One region of the Franconibacter pulveris genome, then DNA from elsewhere that is predicted to be linked to it. Evidence: predicted binding sites of a transcription regulator. Region 1 holds the regulator's gene; the other holds the start of a gene.
What was found. Region 1 encodes LexA, which represses DNA repair genes until DNA is damaged. Its sites were predicted from a motif close to TNCTGTATGTACATACAGNA; they were not measured.

Region 1 (8,082 bases):
AGTGACGAATAAAATCAGGACGCTGCATGGTTTTCCTCCTTCTGTGAGTGATTCAGGTATAACACAGATGGGTGAGAGTCGGCGTTTTACGCGGTTCATGATAAAATGCGCGTTTCCCCTGACCTATGAGGATGCCGATGGAAAAGATACTCTCGCAAGAGGTGTTAGCGCAGGCTGAAAAGCTCTGTCTGCAACGCAACGTGCGCCTGACTCCGCAGCGCCTCGAAGTGCTGCGTCTGATGACGCTGCAGGAAGGGGCTATCAGCGCCTACGATCTGCTCGATCTGCTGCGGGAAACGGAGCCGCAGGCTAAGCCGCCCACCGTATACCGTGCGCTCGATTTTTTGCTGGAACAGGGCTTCGTGCACAAGGTGGAATCCACCAACAGCTATGTGCTGTGTCACCTTTTCGACCAGCCGACGCACACCTCCGCGATGTTTATCTGCGATCGCTGCGGCGTGGTAAAAGAAGAGCGGGCGGAAGGCGTGGAAGATATTATGCATGCGCTGGCGGCAAAGCGAGGTTTTGCCCTGCGGCATAATGTTATTGAAGCGCATGGTCTGTGCGCGGCCTGTGTGGAAGTAGAAGCGTGCCGTCATCCGGAACAGTGCGGGCATGACCACAGCGTGGTGATAAAGAAAAAAGCGCGTTGAGAGCGCCGGGAAGAAAACGGGGATGGTACGTCCTTGTACCTGGGCAGGATAACCTCAGAGGGGTATCACATTTGAGGTGCTTGCTGGATTACCAGCGGTAATCATTACGGCTTTCCCAGTCCGTAACTTCTTTATCTGCCTGATCTTTCTCATAGCCGTAACGTTCCTGGATTTTACCTACCAGTTGGTCACGTTTCCCTTCGATGACGGTCATATCATCGTCGGTTAATTTACCCCATTGCTCTTTCACTTTACCTTTAAACTGTTTCCAGTTACCGCCGGCTTCGTCTCTGTTCATTGTAAAGTCCTCTTATTCGGTCGTGTAAGTGAAACTCCATTCAACGTCCTGATGAATACTTAATATCTGCTGGACGTGATTATTATTATAGTTCGCGATGCGGTGATGACGGACCGATTCAGAATTTTTAACCATCGAGTCGACTTTAGTCGTACAAACCAGCGGCATAAAAAAGAGGGGGGAACCCCGCGTAGCGCTCCCCGCTTACCTGACCTGGTTAACGATGGTTCGTCGGCAAGAACCAGCTTTGCTCTCGCCAGCGCTTTCGCCAGAGGTAACCAAGCGACAGGCCGCGCAGCGCAAGAAAAACGGTCAGCGCCAGCCACAGACCATGATTGCCAAGCCACGGCAGCGTAAGCAGCGTGACGGCAAACCCCAGCGCCGCCACCGCCATGCTGTTGCGCATCTCAGATGCGCGCGTCGCGCCGATAAACATACCGTCCAGCAGATAACACCACACGCCAATAATCGGCAGCACGACCTGCCAGGGCAAATAGTTGTCGGCCTGCTGCTGCAAGGCGGGCAGTGAGGTCAGCAGTGAAACAACCGTTTCGCCGAAAAAGGCCCAGCAGAGGCTAAACGCCAGCGCCACAATGCCCGCCTGCCGACACGCCGCCTGCCAGACATCCAGCAGTTGGCTTCCGTCTCGCGCGCCATAAGCCTGCCCGGAATGCGCTTCGACGGCATAAGCGAACCCATCCAGCGCGTAAGCGGTAAACGTTAAAAAGGTCATTAAGATGGCGTTGACTGCGACCACTTCGCTGCCAAGGCGTGCGCCAAAAATGGTTACGGCGGCAAAGCAGAGCTGCAAGAGCAGCGAACGCAGCATGATGTCGCGATTAAGCGCCAGCAGGCGACGAAACTCGCCGCGCCACGCCGTGGCGAGCATTGAAACGCCGATGCCGCGCCTGTTCAGCACGCCCTTTACCATCCACAAGCCAAGAAAGAAAGTGGCGTACTCGGCAAGCGCGGTGGCAAGCGCCGCTCCCCGGACATTCAGATGCAAGCCCATGACCAGCCAGAGATCGAGCGCGATGTTAAGCAGGTTTCCCACAACTAACAGGATCACTGGAGCGCGCGCATACTGCACGCCAAGCAGCCAGCCGAGTAGCACCAGGTTGGCGAGCGACGCGGGGGCGCTAAGCCAGCGAATCTCTAAAAAACGCCTTGCCTGCATCAATACCGCTTCGCTGCCGCCGACAATATGCAGCGCCAGGTCAATCAGCGGCGTACGCAACAGCATAATAATCAGCCCCGCCCCCACGGCCAGCAGTATCGGCTGCACCAGCGCGCGGGCAAGCCGGGTAGGATCCTGAGCGCCGAAGGCTTGCGCGGTCAGCCCGGTGGTGCTCATACGCAGAAAAAGCAGCAGCATAAAGAGGAAGCTGGTGGTGGTTGCGCCTACGGCCACGCCGCCCAGATAGTCGGCGCTGTCAAGATGGCCTATGACCGCCGTATCGACGAGGCCCAGCAGGGGAACGGTGATGTTGGAGAAAATCATCGGCAGCGCAAGCCGCCAGAGCGCGCGGTCAGTCTGTGAGAAAAAAGGCATGGGGACGCAGTCTGAGAAAAGAAGATAAAAAAAACCGCAACGAGGGGCGCTGCGTTGCGGTGTGTTTATCAATCAGGCGAGCGTTAAAGCCATTCGCCGTTGCGGATGACCCCTACGGCCAACCCTTCAATAGAGAAGGTGTGCTCGCGCAGGTCAACCACAATAGGTTTGAATTCGTTGTTTTCCGGCAGCAGCTCGACGGTGTTGCCTTGCTTTTTCAGGCGCTTAACGGTGACTTCATCATCGATACGCGCCACCACGACCTGGCCGTTACGCACATCCTGCGTTTTATGCACCGCCAGCAGATCGCCATCCATAATGCCGATGTCTTTCATCGACATGCCGCTAACGCGCAGCAGAAAATCCGCGCTCGGCTTAAAGAGAGAAGGGTCGACCTGGTAGTGGCCTTCGATATGCTGCTGCGCCAGCAGCGGTTCGCCAGCGGCGACGCGCCCCACCAGCGGCAGGCCCTCTTCATCTTCCTGCAACAGACGAATGCCGCGGGAAGCGCCGGAAACGATTTCAATAACGCCTTTACGCGCCAGCGCTTTTAAATGCTCTTCCGCCGCGTTGGGCGAACGGAACCCCAGACGCTGCGCGATTTCGGCACGAGTAGGCGGCATGCCGGTCTGGCTGATATGATCCCGAATGAGATCAAACACCTCTTGTTGCCTGGTAGTTAATGCTTTCATTCCGCCCCCTGGGTGAATATACAGTGAATGCTGTGAGTATATACAGCTAAAGGCGATTTTGAAACCACCTTACCCGCAAAAAAGCGCGCCAGCGCGGCCAATTCTGGAAAACTTATCGCAAATGCTGCCACAGCAGCGTGACCCAGGTGATAAGGGCAAGGATAATCGCCAGCAACACCGCCGCCGAACCCATATCCTTGGCGCGGCCGGAAAGCTCATGGAACTCAGGCCCGATGCGGTCAACCACCGCTTCGATAGCGCTATTCAGGATTTCCACAATCATCACCAGCAAAACGGAGCCAATCAGCAGCACGCGGGTAATTGGGTCGACATCCAGCCAGCAGGCGATAAGTATGGCGAGTATTGTCGCCACGCCTTCCTGGCGGAACGCCGCCTCATTCCTCCATGCCGCGCTAATTCCTTTCCAGGAGTAGCCTGCCGCTTTAATGATTCGGGTGAGTCCGGTGGTGTTATTGGCCATGAAAAAGAAACCTTTTTGATTTATCAGCGTCAATGCTATTGCGCTCAACAACGAAGCACCACAGAAATTCCGCATCGTTTCTGCTATTCTGACGGCGCCATTGCATTATTAACCAGAGGCTTTACATCGTTTATGTCCGGTTGGCCACGAATGTACTACAAATTACTGAATTTACCATTAAGTATGCTGGTAAAAAGCAAGTCTATTCCGGCGGATCCTTGCGCCGAGCTGGGGCTTGATACCTCTCGTCCCATCATGTACGTCTTGCCGTACAACTCCAAAGCGGATTTGTTAACGCTGCGCGCCCAGTGTCTGGCCCACGATTTACCGGACCCGTTAGAACCGCTGGAAATCGATGGCACGCAATTGCCCCGCTACATCTTTATTCACGGCGGCCCGCGCGTTTTCACCTGGTACACGCCGAAAGAAGAGTCCATCAAGCTGTTTCACGAGTACCTGGATCTGCATCGCAGCAATGCCGGTCTCGACGTGCAGATGGTGCCGGTATCGGTGATGTTCGGCCGCGCGCCGGGGCGTGAGAAAGGCGAAGAAAACCCGCCGCTGCGCCTGCTTAACGGCGTACAAAAGTTTTTCGCTATCTCCTGGCTTGGCCGCGATAGCTTTGTTCGCTTCTCGCAGCCGGTATCCCTGCGCCGCATGGCGACAGAGCACGGCACCGATAAAACCATCGCGCAGAAGCTTGCCCGCGTGGCGCGCATGCATTTCGCCCGCCAGCGTCTGGCGGCGGTAGGCCCGCGTCTGCCGGCGCGCCAGGATCTGTTCAATAAGCTGCTGGCCTCAAAAGCCATCGCTCGCGCGGTCGAAGACGAAGCGCGCACCAAGAAAATCTCCCACGAAAAAGCGCAGCAGAACGCGGTGGCGCTGATGGAAGAGATCGCCGCCAATTTCTCTTATGAGATGATTCGCGTCTCCGATCGTATTCTGGGCTTTACCTGGAACCGGCTTTATCAGGGCATTAATGTTCATAACGCCGAACGCGTGCGCCAGCTGGCCCATGACGGTCACGAAATCGTCTATGTGCCCTGCCACCGCAGCCATATGGACTATCTGCTGCTCTCCTACGTGCTTTATCACCAGGGTCTGGTGCCGCCGCATATCGCCGCCGGCATTAACCTTAACTTCTGGCCAGCGGGGCCGATTTTCCGCCGCCTTGGGGCGTTCTTTATCCGCCGCACCTTTAAAGGCAATAAGCTCTACTCCACCGTCTTTCGTGAATACCTGGGCGAGCTGTTCAGCCGCGGCTATTCGGTAGAGTACTTTGTGGAAGGCGGGCGCTCGCGCACCGGCCGTCTGCTGGATCCGAAAACCGGCACCCTGTCGATGACTATCCAGGCGATGCTGCGCGGCGGCTCTCGTCCCATTACGCTGGTGCCGATTTACATCGGCTACGAGCATGTCATGGAAGTGGGCACTTACGCCAAAGAACTGCGCGGCGCCACGAAAGAGAAAGAGAACCTGCTGCAGATGCTTCGTGGCTTAAGCAAGCTTCGTAATCTGGGCCAGGGGTACGTTAACTTCGGCGAGCCAATGCCGTTGATGACCTACCTTAACCAGCGCGTGCCGGAATGGCGCGACGCTATCGACCCGATCGAGGCGGTGCGCCCGGCCTGGCTTACCCCCACGGTTAACGATATCGCCGCGAAGCTGATGGTGCGAATCAACAACGCCGGGGCGGCCAACGCCATGAACCTTTGCTGCACCGCCCTGCTCGCTTCCCGCCAGCGCTCGCTGACCCGCGAGCAGCTTACTGAACAGCTGGAATGCTACCTTGATCTGCTGCGCAACGTGCCTTATTCCGGCGACTCCACCGTCCCGGACGCCAGCGCCAGCGCGCTTATCGATCACGCGCTGCAGATGAACAAGTTCGAGGTAGAGAAAGACACCATCGGCGATATCATCATTCTGCCGCGCGAGCAGGCGGTGTTGATGACCTATTACCGTAATAACATCATGCACATGCTGGTGCTGCCTTCGCTGCTGGCGGCGATTATCACCCAACACCGCCGTATCAGCCGTGAAGCGTTGCAGCGTCAGGTAGAAGTGCTCTACCCGCTTCTCAAGGCGGAGCTGTTCCTGCGTTGGGAGACAACGGAAGTGCAGGCGGTGACCGATGCGCTGGTCGCGGAAATGGCGCGCCAGGGGCTGATTGTCGAAGAAGCGGCGGAAGTGCAGCTCAACCCGGCGCGTTCACGCACCATGCAATTGCTGGCGGCGGGCGTGCGCGAGACGCTGCAACGCTATGCGATTACCTTCTGGCTGCTGAGCGCTAACCCCTCTATCAACCGCGGCACGCTTGAAAAAGAGAGCCGCACCGTGGCCCAGCGTCTGTCGGTGCTGCACGGTATCAACGCGCCGGAGTTTTTCGACAAAGCCGTGTTCTCCACGCTGGTGTTGACGCTGCGTGACGAAGGCTACATCAGCGATACCGGCGATGCCGAGCCGGCGGAAACCATGAAGGTTTACCAGCTGCTGGCGGAGTTGATGACTTCCGACGTACGGTTAACGATTGAGAGCGCCGCCGCACAGGCTGGCGAATAAAAAAAGGCGGGGAAACCCGCCTTTTTTTATTTCACGCCTCGCCTGTCAGAATCGTAAATAACTCACCGCCAGCCCCACAAACAGCGCCAGGCCTACGTAGTTATTATTGAGAAACGCCTTAAAACAGGCGTCGCGATCGCGACCGGCAATGATCTTCTGCTGATAAACAAACAGCACGCCCGCCACCGCCACGGAAGCGTAAAATGCACCGCCCAGGCCATTCAACCAACCAATCGCGGTCATCAGCGCCAGTACGGCTATCTGCAACAGACCAATAATCAATTTATCGTACTGACCAAACAGAATAGCGGTGGATTTCACCCCTATCTTCACATCGTCATCACGATCGACCATGGCGTACTCGGTGTCATAGGCCACAGCCCAGCAGATATTCGCGAGAAACATCAGCCAGCAGCTAAGCGGCACGGTTTCGCTCACGGCGGCAAAAGCCATCGGAATAGACCAGCCGAACGCCGCGCCCAGCACCACCTGCGGCAGATGCGTGTAGCGCTTCATAAAAGGATACATCCACGCCAGCGCCAGCGCGGCGACAGAGAGCAGGATGGTCATCAGGTTGAGCGTCAGCACCAGCGCGAAGGAGATAAGCACCAGCACCACAAACAGGTTTTTCGCTTCTCTCTCCGTTACCGCGCCGCTCGGCAGCGGTCGGTTTGCCGTGCGCTTTACGTGACCGTCAAATTTACGATCGGCATAATCGTTGACCACGCATCCCGCGGCGCGCATCAGCCAGACGCCCGCCACAAACACCGCCAGGATCCACAGCGGCGGTACGCCGGGCGTCGCCACCCATAACGCCCACAGGGTCGGCCACAGCAGCAGCAAGGCGCCAATCGGTTTGTCGGTACGCATCAGGCGATGATAAGCGAGCAGCTTATTCTGCGTCAGACTCCACTCCATTTCTCTTCCTCTTAATACAATGGCGATGCAGGCAAAAACAGTTCAGTCAGTAACAGCGGTTTGCCGGAAAGGCGCAGCCGGGAACGGCGCCCCCACAGCTCGCCGCTGCGGCCCGGATGGATAAAATCCCGGGTCAGGGTCGATGAGGTAAACAGGTAGCGACCCAGCGGCGTAGTCCCCATATTCTGTAAGGCTAATTCGGGTCCATTGAGTGTAGACTGCGGCACCACGGTGCGCCCAACAAGCCAGGGTTCGCCGTCGCCGCAGAGCACAATTTCACGCAGCCAGTAGGTCTCTTCCAGCGGCAGCCACTCGCGCTCCGCCGCAATCTCCTGCGGGCTGACAAAACCTTCAAATAACAAATCCACGCTTACGCGCTTGCAGTGTTGTTCAAAGCGTTTAGTCATGGAATCTTCCAGCATCAGCCAGTCGAGCAGGTTCTCATCCAGGGAGGCGGTATCGGTTGTAAAAGACAACGCGCGAAGCTGCATCAGCGCGGGGTGGGACATGCATCATTCTCCGGGGCTGTTTGACGGGGCATTGTAGCGCAGAAAGGCGCAGAGGTGGCGGGCAAACCGTTTTTGGCGATCAAAAACGCAACAGGGGTGCAACAACGCGGCGGAGAAAATAAAAAAGGTGCGCCGAAGCGCACCAGGTCTTGCAAGCATCAGCAATGCGGGGAGACGGTCACCCCTTGCCTTTTACACTGCTGATAAAAGTTTGACGGGCGGAGGTAGAACCCAGACGCTCGGCTTCATTCAGCAGTTTCAGGGCCTTGTCGACATCCCCTTTGGCGACCGCTTGCTTAATGGCCTGATTAAAATAGGTTTCGGTATCGTTCAGCACCGGCTCGCTCTTCGCGCCAGGCGCAGGGGCTGCGGCAGGCGCCGGAGCGGGCGCGGCGTAAGCGGTAGCAGGTGCTGGCGCGG
Region 2 (8,082 bases), 1.3 Mb from region 1:
GCGTTTGAAGTGGATGCGGTAGGTTACTTTTTTCGCGCTAGGCAGTACCTGACCGGTAAATTTCACTTCACCCACGCCCAGCGCGCGACCTTTACCTTCGCCGCCGAGCCAGCCCAGATAGAAGCCGACCAGCTGCCACATCGCATCGAGACCGAGGCAGCCTGGCATCACCGGATCGCCGATAAAATGGCAACCGAAAAACCACATATCCGGATTGATATCGAGTTCGGCTTCAACATAGCCTTTATCATAGTTGCCGCCGGTTTCGGTCATTTTGACCACGCGGTCCATCATCAGCATATTCGGAGCCGGCAACTGCGGGCCTTTTGCGCCAAACAGTTCACCGCGACCAGAGGCAAGAAGATCTTCTTTCGTATAGGAATCGCGTTTGTCTACCATGTCTTAAATCAGCCTTATTTTAGTGAGGGACGCAGGTTAGCTAACATGTGTACGCTGAACAAGTCCGATCAGTTACGGCTGAACCAGCCTAACCAGCGCAGCGGCCACGGAAAACGGTGGCGTGCTTCCAGTTGTGTAGCCTGAGCAATCCGCTCCTGAATCGTCTGTATTAACGTTGTCTTACCTTCACCGTCCCACGGCAGGGTGGTAAGCAGCGGCAGCGCATCGGTAACATCATCAATAGCCCATAGCGAGAATTGCTCGTTCTTGACCGCTTCCAGCACTTCACTGTTGAGGCAAAGGTGACGTACGTTGGCAAGCGGAATAATAACGCCCTCCTTGCCAGTAAGCCCACGCTGCTGGCAGAGGTTAAAGAAACCTTCAATCTTTTCATTTAACCCGCCAACAGGCTGCGCGCGACCAAACTGATCTACCGAGCCGGTAATCGCGATATGCTGATGTAACGGAACGTCCGCCAGCGCGCTTATCAGCGCACAGAGTTCAGCCATAGAAGCGCTGTCGCCATCTACTTCATTGTAGGACTGTTCGAAGGTCAAAGAGGCGGAGAAGGGCATTTGCTGTTCAAGCTGCAGCTCTGCCATTAAAAACGCCTGCATGATCATCATGCCCTTGGCGTGGATGTTACCGCCAAGCTCCGCCTTGCGCTCCACATCGGTAAATTCCCCGTCGCCAATATGCACCACGCAGCTAATACGCGAAGGTTCGCCAAACGCGCGCGGATGGCCCGGAAACTCGATGACCGAGAGCGCGTTAATCTGCCCAACCCGCTCGCCTTCCGTTTCAACCAGGATTTGCTCAAGCAGGATCTCATCCTGCATGCGCTCCGGCAGGAAGCCTTCACGCCAGGCGCGTTGCTCAAGCATTTGCACCATCTCATCGCCGGAGAAATGGTCGCCTTCGCAATAGGGCGCAACTTCTTTCAGTTGACGGGTAAGCCATAGAGGACAGAGCGGCAACGTCTCCTGATCGCCTGTATAGCGAACTGCTTCACGGATAAGCGCCTCCCACGCATCAGGCGCTGGCGAAGGAAGAGCGGCTTCCTGCGCTACGCTGCGCACCCATTGACACCAGTTCGCCATGCATTCTTCATCAGCGAGTTGCAGGTTCTCTTCGAACTCACTATAAACGGCCAGAGACGCGAGTTCGGGCTCCATCTCCTGAAAATCAGCAAGGGAGTCGCGCTCGCCTACCAGAATCACTTTTAACTGCAGCGGCAGCGAAGGCACTGAAACAGGCAGCGGGCGTGTCTCATCCGGCGAGAGCCAGTCAAAGCGCGAGAGGGTGACTATCTGCTTAAGACGCAGCCAGAGAAGGGGCTGTAACAGCAGAGTCTTAAGCGAAATAACCAGAATGCCGCCGTTCGCCTTATGGACAAGTCCCGGTTCCAGCGTAATCTCGCCATTAAACAGGCGGACGCAACCAAACAGCTGTTCGGTTTCGACCCAGTCGGCAGTGATCACTTCGCCGGTGGTACAAAAGTCACCCGTCTGGTTATTGGCTGGCAGAAAAGCAATCTTATTGCTTTCAATCTGATAATGACCGCCAAAATGCTGTTCCGGCAAGGTGAACTGACTACGCGCCGCAGCGGCGATAATTTTAAGGTAATCGTGTTCTTCCGGCGCTTTAACCAGCATATAAGAAGAAGCAGAACGAGGATGACAGAGTTGCGACAGGCCATAACAGAGACGAGACTGTAGGGTGTCGAATTCCAGTGTATTTTCCGTGTCGGATAAGGGCTGTGCAAATAGTGACTGATATTGTTCAGTATCAGGAACCAGCGCACGCCATGAAAGTCGATTTATGGTCAAAGTTTACTTTTTTGGGTTGATGGTCAAAAGCGCGATTATACCGCAATGGCTCCGCCTGCACACGGTTAATCCCCCACTGCCTTACCATAAACGGTGACAGGTTCACGGTAGTTCAATTCATTTCAGCGAAACGAAGAAAAACTGTTATCCTGAAACAAGTTACACGGTCACCCTGAGATCGCAATGAAATATCAACAACTGGAAAACCTTGAAAGCGGCTGGAAGTGGAAATACTTGGTAAAGAAACACCGGGAAGGGGAACTTATCACTCGTTACCAGGAAGCCAGCGCGGCTCAAGAAGCGGTAAACCTTTTACTGGCGATGGAAAACGACCCTGTGCGCGTCATTGGCTGGATAGACGCACATATTAACCCGGCGCTGCTTAACCGAATGAAGCAGACCATACGCGCCCGCCGTAAGCGTCATTTTAATGCTGAACATCAGCACACCCGTAAGAAATCAATCGATCTGGAGTTTATGGTCTGGCAACGACTGGCAGGTCTTGCGCAGCGTCGCGGCATTACGCTTTCTGAAACCATCGTACAGTTAATTGAAGATGCAGAACGCAAAGAAAAATATGAAAGTCAGATGTCGAATCTGAAGCAGGACTTACAGGCGCTGTTAGGTAAGAAATCAGATGATTAAAAAAGCGGATCGCTGATAATAAAAAACCCCGCCGGAGCGGGGTTTTTTTAACGCATAACTTAAGCCTGCGGCTGAGTTACAACGTCTTTGATACCTTTAACTTCGATTTCAACGCGACGATCTGGCGCCAGGCAGTCGATCAGAGCTGCACGCGCTTTCACGTTGTCACAGGTGTTGCCGGTAACCGGGTTGGATTCGCCCATACCACGTGCGGAAATCTTGTTGGACGGGATACCTTTAGAGATCAGGTAGTCAACAACAGACTGAGCACGTTTCTCGGACAGACCCTGGTTGTAAGCGTCAGAACCGATACGGTCGGTGAAGCCCAGAACCACTACAGAACCGTCTTTCGGATCCAGGTTGCTCAGCTGGCTGTACAGCTGATCCAGTGCCTGCTGACCTTCCGGTTTCAGAGTAGATTTGTTGAAGTTGAACAGAACGTCAGACTTCAGGGTGAAGTGTTTGGTCTGTACTTCCGGAGCCGGAGCCGGAGCCGGAGCAACTACCGGAGCAGCTTCTTCCTGCTGGCCGAAACGGTAGGAAACACCTACGCTCAGCATGCCGTTGTCCGGACGAACGCCAACGGTGTTGCCGTCGCCGATGTTGTTAACCCACTGGTATTCCAGACGGGTAGCGATATCGCGGGTCATCGCCCATTCTACGCCGCCAGCGAAGACCGGAGAAACGCCGGTGTCGTGGTCGTCGCCAGCAATGCTGTTGCTGGAGTCAGCGCGCCATACCATGCCGCCCAGACGGGTGTACACGTCCAGGTTATCAGCTACCGGGTAACCCAGTTTCGCGGTCAGCTGTACGCCCTGAGCTTTGAATGCGCCGTTGATGGTGTCGCCTTTGTACGGCATACGGCCCAGCCAGTCGTAACCCATTTCGAAACCAACGTACGGGTTAACCTGGTAACCACCGAACGCACCTGCACCGAGCTGGCTCTCATGAGTCGGGCCGTCGTTGTTCAGGGAGCTGTCATACCAACCGGTATCGTGGAACTGGGACCAACCCAGCTTACCACCCGCATACCAGGTGTTATCTTTCGGTGCGGCCTGCGCTACGGTAGCGAAGCCAGCCAGTGCCACTGCAATCGCGATAGCTGTCTTTTTCATTTTTTGCGCCTCGTTATCATCCAAAAAGGCCATGAACAGATCGAAAAGTTCACGGTTAAATCCTTCACCGGGGTTATTGCTCAATATGTAACTCTACCGATATTTTCGGTTTATGAGAGCAACCCTGGCGAGGTAAAGTCTACAACGTAGTTGAAAACTTACAAGTGTGAACTCCGTCAGACCCATGAAAAAAAGCGCTTGCGAACACATTTTTTAACATTTTAGGAACTTATTTAGCCGTTGAAAACACGGCTAAAACCCGCCCAGCCCGCTAATTGCGCTTCATGCTAATGACCTGGCAAGGCCTCTGTAAGGGGCAAAAAATGATGCTAAGATTAGTCTTAAATTAACTTAATGATACAAACTTGAGTGAATTTTTAACCCTGAGCGAGGTCGATGACCCTCATGAGTCGGCAGGGTAGGGCGCATCAGAAAGCCCATTGCGCTTCCCTTTTCCGCCGCTTCTGTCAGGCGACGATATTCATCATCGCTAAGATCGCGTGATAGCCAGCCTATCACCACGCTATAGTTTCCTGTTTCCAGCGCGCGAATCATCGAACTAATAGTCAGTTGGGGATCCATCTGGCTGACCTGCATCACTTTCGTTAAAGGCAAACCCGATGCCTGAACCCACTGACGGCTCAAGCGCTGTTGCGGCGTCAGCCACAACTGCCAGCGAGACTGCTGGCCTAACTGCTGAAGCAGCGGCAATAAAACCAGTTGTGTCATCCACGGCTGGTCTTCTCGATACACCACTTCACTTATCAACCCTTTCATTTCTACGTCTGCCATTGTGTTTGCCGTGTTAGCAGCCATCTGGCGACCATTTACTGCGCGATGTTGATGTTGAGAAAAGTACATAAGAGGTCCAGCTCCGCAGGTTACTGTATGCATATACAGTACTGCCGGTGGGGACAAAGATCAACCTAAATTTCTGAAAGCGCCTCGCAATTTTGATTTGCAATCGAATGCAATGGTGACTTTAGGATTGCCGAAGAGAGATAAGTTGCATATGTTCCAGTTAGCGGAAGAACTAAGAGGGAATTTTTTCATTAGTGTTTGATATGAAAGGGATAATCATGAATAAAATTTCTAAAGATACTATCTTTAAAGTACAGAGTGCGCTTTCATCTCTGGGCTAAATCCGCAGCCGTGCCTTGTTTGGCGGCTATGGCTTATCGATCGAAAACACCATGTTCGGCATGGTAGCCAATGGGGGCTTTTACCTAAGGATGAGTGTCCTTTGCGCAGAACAAAGCTGGATGCGCAATGCTGAACAGCTAACGTTCACGCGTCGCGGCCGTTCAATAGCCTTAAATTATTATCTTGTCGGGGACACGCTCTGGAATAACCCCGTTCAACTGCGTGAACAAGCCTGGATCTCTCTTGTAGGGGCACAGCATGAACGCGCGCAGCGAGAGACAGAGAGACGATTAAAGGATTTACCCAATCTCACACTGCAAATGGAAACGCTGCTGTGGGAGGCCGGCATCAAAAACGTTGAAATGCTACGCGCCTGCGGGGCTAAAGAAAGCTGGTTAAGGCTACGGAAGATTAATAAGAATCTGGGACTGAAAATACTGTATGCGCTTGAAGGCGCCCTGTCCGAAACGCATGAAGCGGCGCTCCCGGCGGATATTCGCCGGGAACTTAACGAGTGGTTTCAACATTACTCGAAACCGCTTCACTCCTGAGGTATCTGCTGCTGAAGTCGGCTTATTTCCGGCAGCAGGGAAATAAGCAGGCCTATTTGCTGCAATACCAGCGGTTCTTTGCTATCCGGACGGGGTTCAATCTGATTGATGCGCTGCGCCAGGTCATTAAGCGCGTGCTGGACTTTTACTTCATCGGCAGGCTGATGATGCAGCGCATCATCCACATAGCAAACGGCATCATCAATCAGGGTCAGAACTTCCGTCCGTTCAAGCTTCTCACGATGCGCCCCGAGGGCTGAAATATAACTGGTAAAGGTATGGTTCAAACAGAGTAAACGAAACGCGGCATCCCGAAGTTCAGGAGTCGCTTTCGGTTCGCTCGACATGTTTGATACCACCGACGCCAGTTCAGCATCGCGGTTGTGCGCATCACGACGTGCGATACGGTATTCCAGGCGATTGTCACGCCCTTGATGATATTGTTCAAGAATGGCGTCCAGGTAGCGGCAGTTAGCATTCAGGGCGCGCTCCAGCACCAGCGGCAGACGGCGGAAGCGCCAGTCAGGCCAGATAAACGTCACCGCAGCCCAGGCGATGGCGCAGCCGATCAAGGTATCTACAATACGCGGTAGCGCGACCTCGAATCCCTCGCCAAGCAGGTTAAAACAGAGCAGCACCAGCAGCGTAATAAACATGGTGGCGTGAGCGTATTGCACGGTGCGGAAAACAAAAAACAGCACCCCTGTCACCACCATCAGCACTAATTGTCCTTCAAGCGAAGGCACAAAATAGAGAATGGGCAGGCCCAGGGCAACGCCAATCAACGTACCGATGACGCGTAATGCCAGACGGTGCCGGGTGGCATTGTAGTTGGGCTGACAAACAAACAGACTGGTAAGGAGGATCCAGTAGCCGTGGTGCAGACCTGTCAGTTGAATAAAGGCGTAACCCGCGCAGAGCACGACAGACATACGCACAGCGTGACGAAACAGCGCCGACTCCGGCGTAAGGTTACGGCTTAGGCGCTCGCGAATATCGCTGAACCCGTGCAGGCTGTCATCCGCCAGGCGGTTTTCATTCTCGCTGCGGGGCGTTTCCAGCCACTGCTCCGATTCAATAGAGGCGAGTTGCGCATCGATAGCCCTGAGGTTAGTGATAAGAAAACCCAGCGCCTTCATTTCAGCGGCAGACGTACCGGACGCCTGGACGCGGTCAAGCGCGGCCTCCAGATGACTAAACGCCCGCTCAAAGCGAACGTCGTGCTGATAATGGGTACGCAACAGAATGGATTGCGCCAGTTGCTGGCAGGCGCGGGACTGCATCGAAAGCAACCGCTGGAAGCGAAACATGATATCGCTGTAACGAAACTTATCACGCAGCGCCTGATACTGAATATGAGATGAGCTGGCCCGTTCGTGGATATCCTGCGCCGCAAAATAGTAGTGAAGCGTGCGGCGCGTTCCACGTTGTCCGCGATCGCCTCGCAGGCGCGTAAGCAGCGACGCTTTGGTCTGGTTCAGCGTCCCCACAAGCTGGCTATTCGCCATGGCGAGGTCAAGCATCGGCACCTGGCTTTCGTTTTCAATATCCGGATCAAAGAAGCGGGATTTGATATCCAGATAGTGCGCCAGCTGTTCATAGCAGCGCGCAAGGTTATCCTGCAGGGGGCGGATAGGGAAAATCAGATGGCCTGCCAGCGTTAGCAGGTTATACCAGACCGCTCCGGCCAACAGCAGCAACGGCTGTTGATACCAGTGCTCATAAAGCGAAACGCCGAGCATGGTATAAACGGCGGTAAGCAGCGCGCCAAAAGCGATAGTGGCGTAGCGCTGACCCAGGCCGCCCAGCAAAATAAAACCGCTGGTAGAGAGCGTTAGCCCCAACGCGAACAGCCACGGCCAGGGAAAAAGCAGTTCCACTGAAGCGGAGGCGATAAAAAAGCTAATCAGCGTAATAATCAAATTGCGCAAGCGACCGGTCAGCCGATCGTCGAGATCGGTGAGCGCGGCGGCTACCACGCCAAGCGTTAGCGGAATCGTCAGCTTAACCTCGCCCAGCCACCACGGCAGGGCCGCCGTACCGCTAAGCGCGATGAAAATGCGCACGTTATAAAGCCAGACGCTATTCCAGGTATAGCGGCGAAGCAGGGGGCTCAACATAATGGCGACCGATCCTTACTTCGACTGAAAATGGCGATAAGCGTTAGTTTCACGGGCCGCCTGAGCCGTTTCTACGGAAACCACGCGACGCCCGACCGGCCAGAGCGCAATGGCGGCAATTTTAAAATTCGCAATACCCACCGGAATGCCAATCACCGTAAGGCATTGGGCGATGCCGGTCGTGATATGCAGCAGGCAGAGCCACCAGCCAAACAGCACCAGCCAGAAAACATTCAGCAGCGTACCACCTGCGTTCAGCACAGCGCTTTTACTTTCCGGA

Region 2: sulA (SOS-induced cell division inhibitor SulA) is a predicted target of LexA. The motif match lies at 4,871-4,890, and genes of this name have one in related genera.

The regions. Positions count from the first base shown of each region.
Region 1 is NZ_CM165555.1:352,426-360,507, reverse strand. Features, by position in the region: gene ACU4F7_RS01790 (cupin domain-containing protein) at 1-28, opposite strand, end outside; gene zur (zinc uptake transcriptional repressor Zur) at 138-653, shown strand; gene ACU4F7_RS01780 (CsbD family protein) at 742-951, opposite strand; gene dinF (MATE family efflux transporter DinF) at 1,169-2,503, opposite strand; gene lexA (transcriptional repressor LexA) at 2,587-3,195, opposite strand; gene ACU4F7_RS01765 (diacylglycerol kinase) at 3,308-3,676, opposite strand; gene plsB (glycerol-3-phosphate 1-O-acyltransferase PlsB) at 3,809-6,235, shown strand; gene ubiA (4-hydroxybenzoate octaprenyltransferase) at 6,281-7,153, opposite strand; gene ubiC (chorismate lyase) at 7,165-7,662, opposite strand; gene malM (maltose operon protein MalM) at 7,841-8,082, opposite strand, start outside.
Region 2 is NZ_CM165555.1:1,642,407-1,650,488, forward strand. Features, by position in the region: gene fabA (bifunctional 3-hydroxydecanoyl-ACP dehydratase/trans-2-decenoyl-ACP isomerase) at 1-399, opposite strand, end outside; gene ACU4F7_RS07755 (AAA family ATPase) at 468-2,228, opposite strand; gene matP (macrodomain Ter protein MatP) at 2,412-2,873, shown strand; gene ompA (porin OmpA) at 2,933-3,988, opposite strand; gene sulA (SOS-induced cell division inhibitor SulA) at 4,340-4,849, opposite strand; gene ACU4F7_RS07775 (TfoX/Sxy family DNA transformation protein) at 5,146-5,682, shown strand; gene yccS (YccS family putative transporter) at 5,673-7,805, opposite strand; gene ACU4F7_RS07785 (YccF domain-containing protein) at 7,818-8,082, opposite strand, start outside.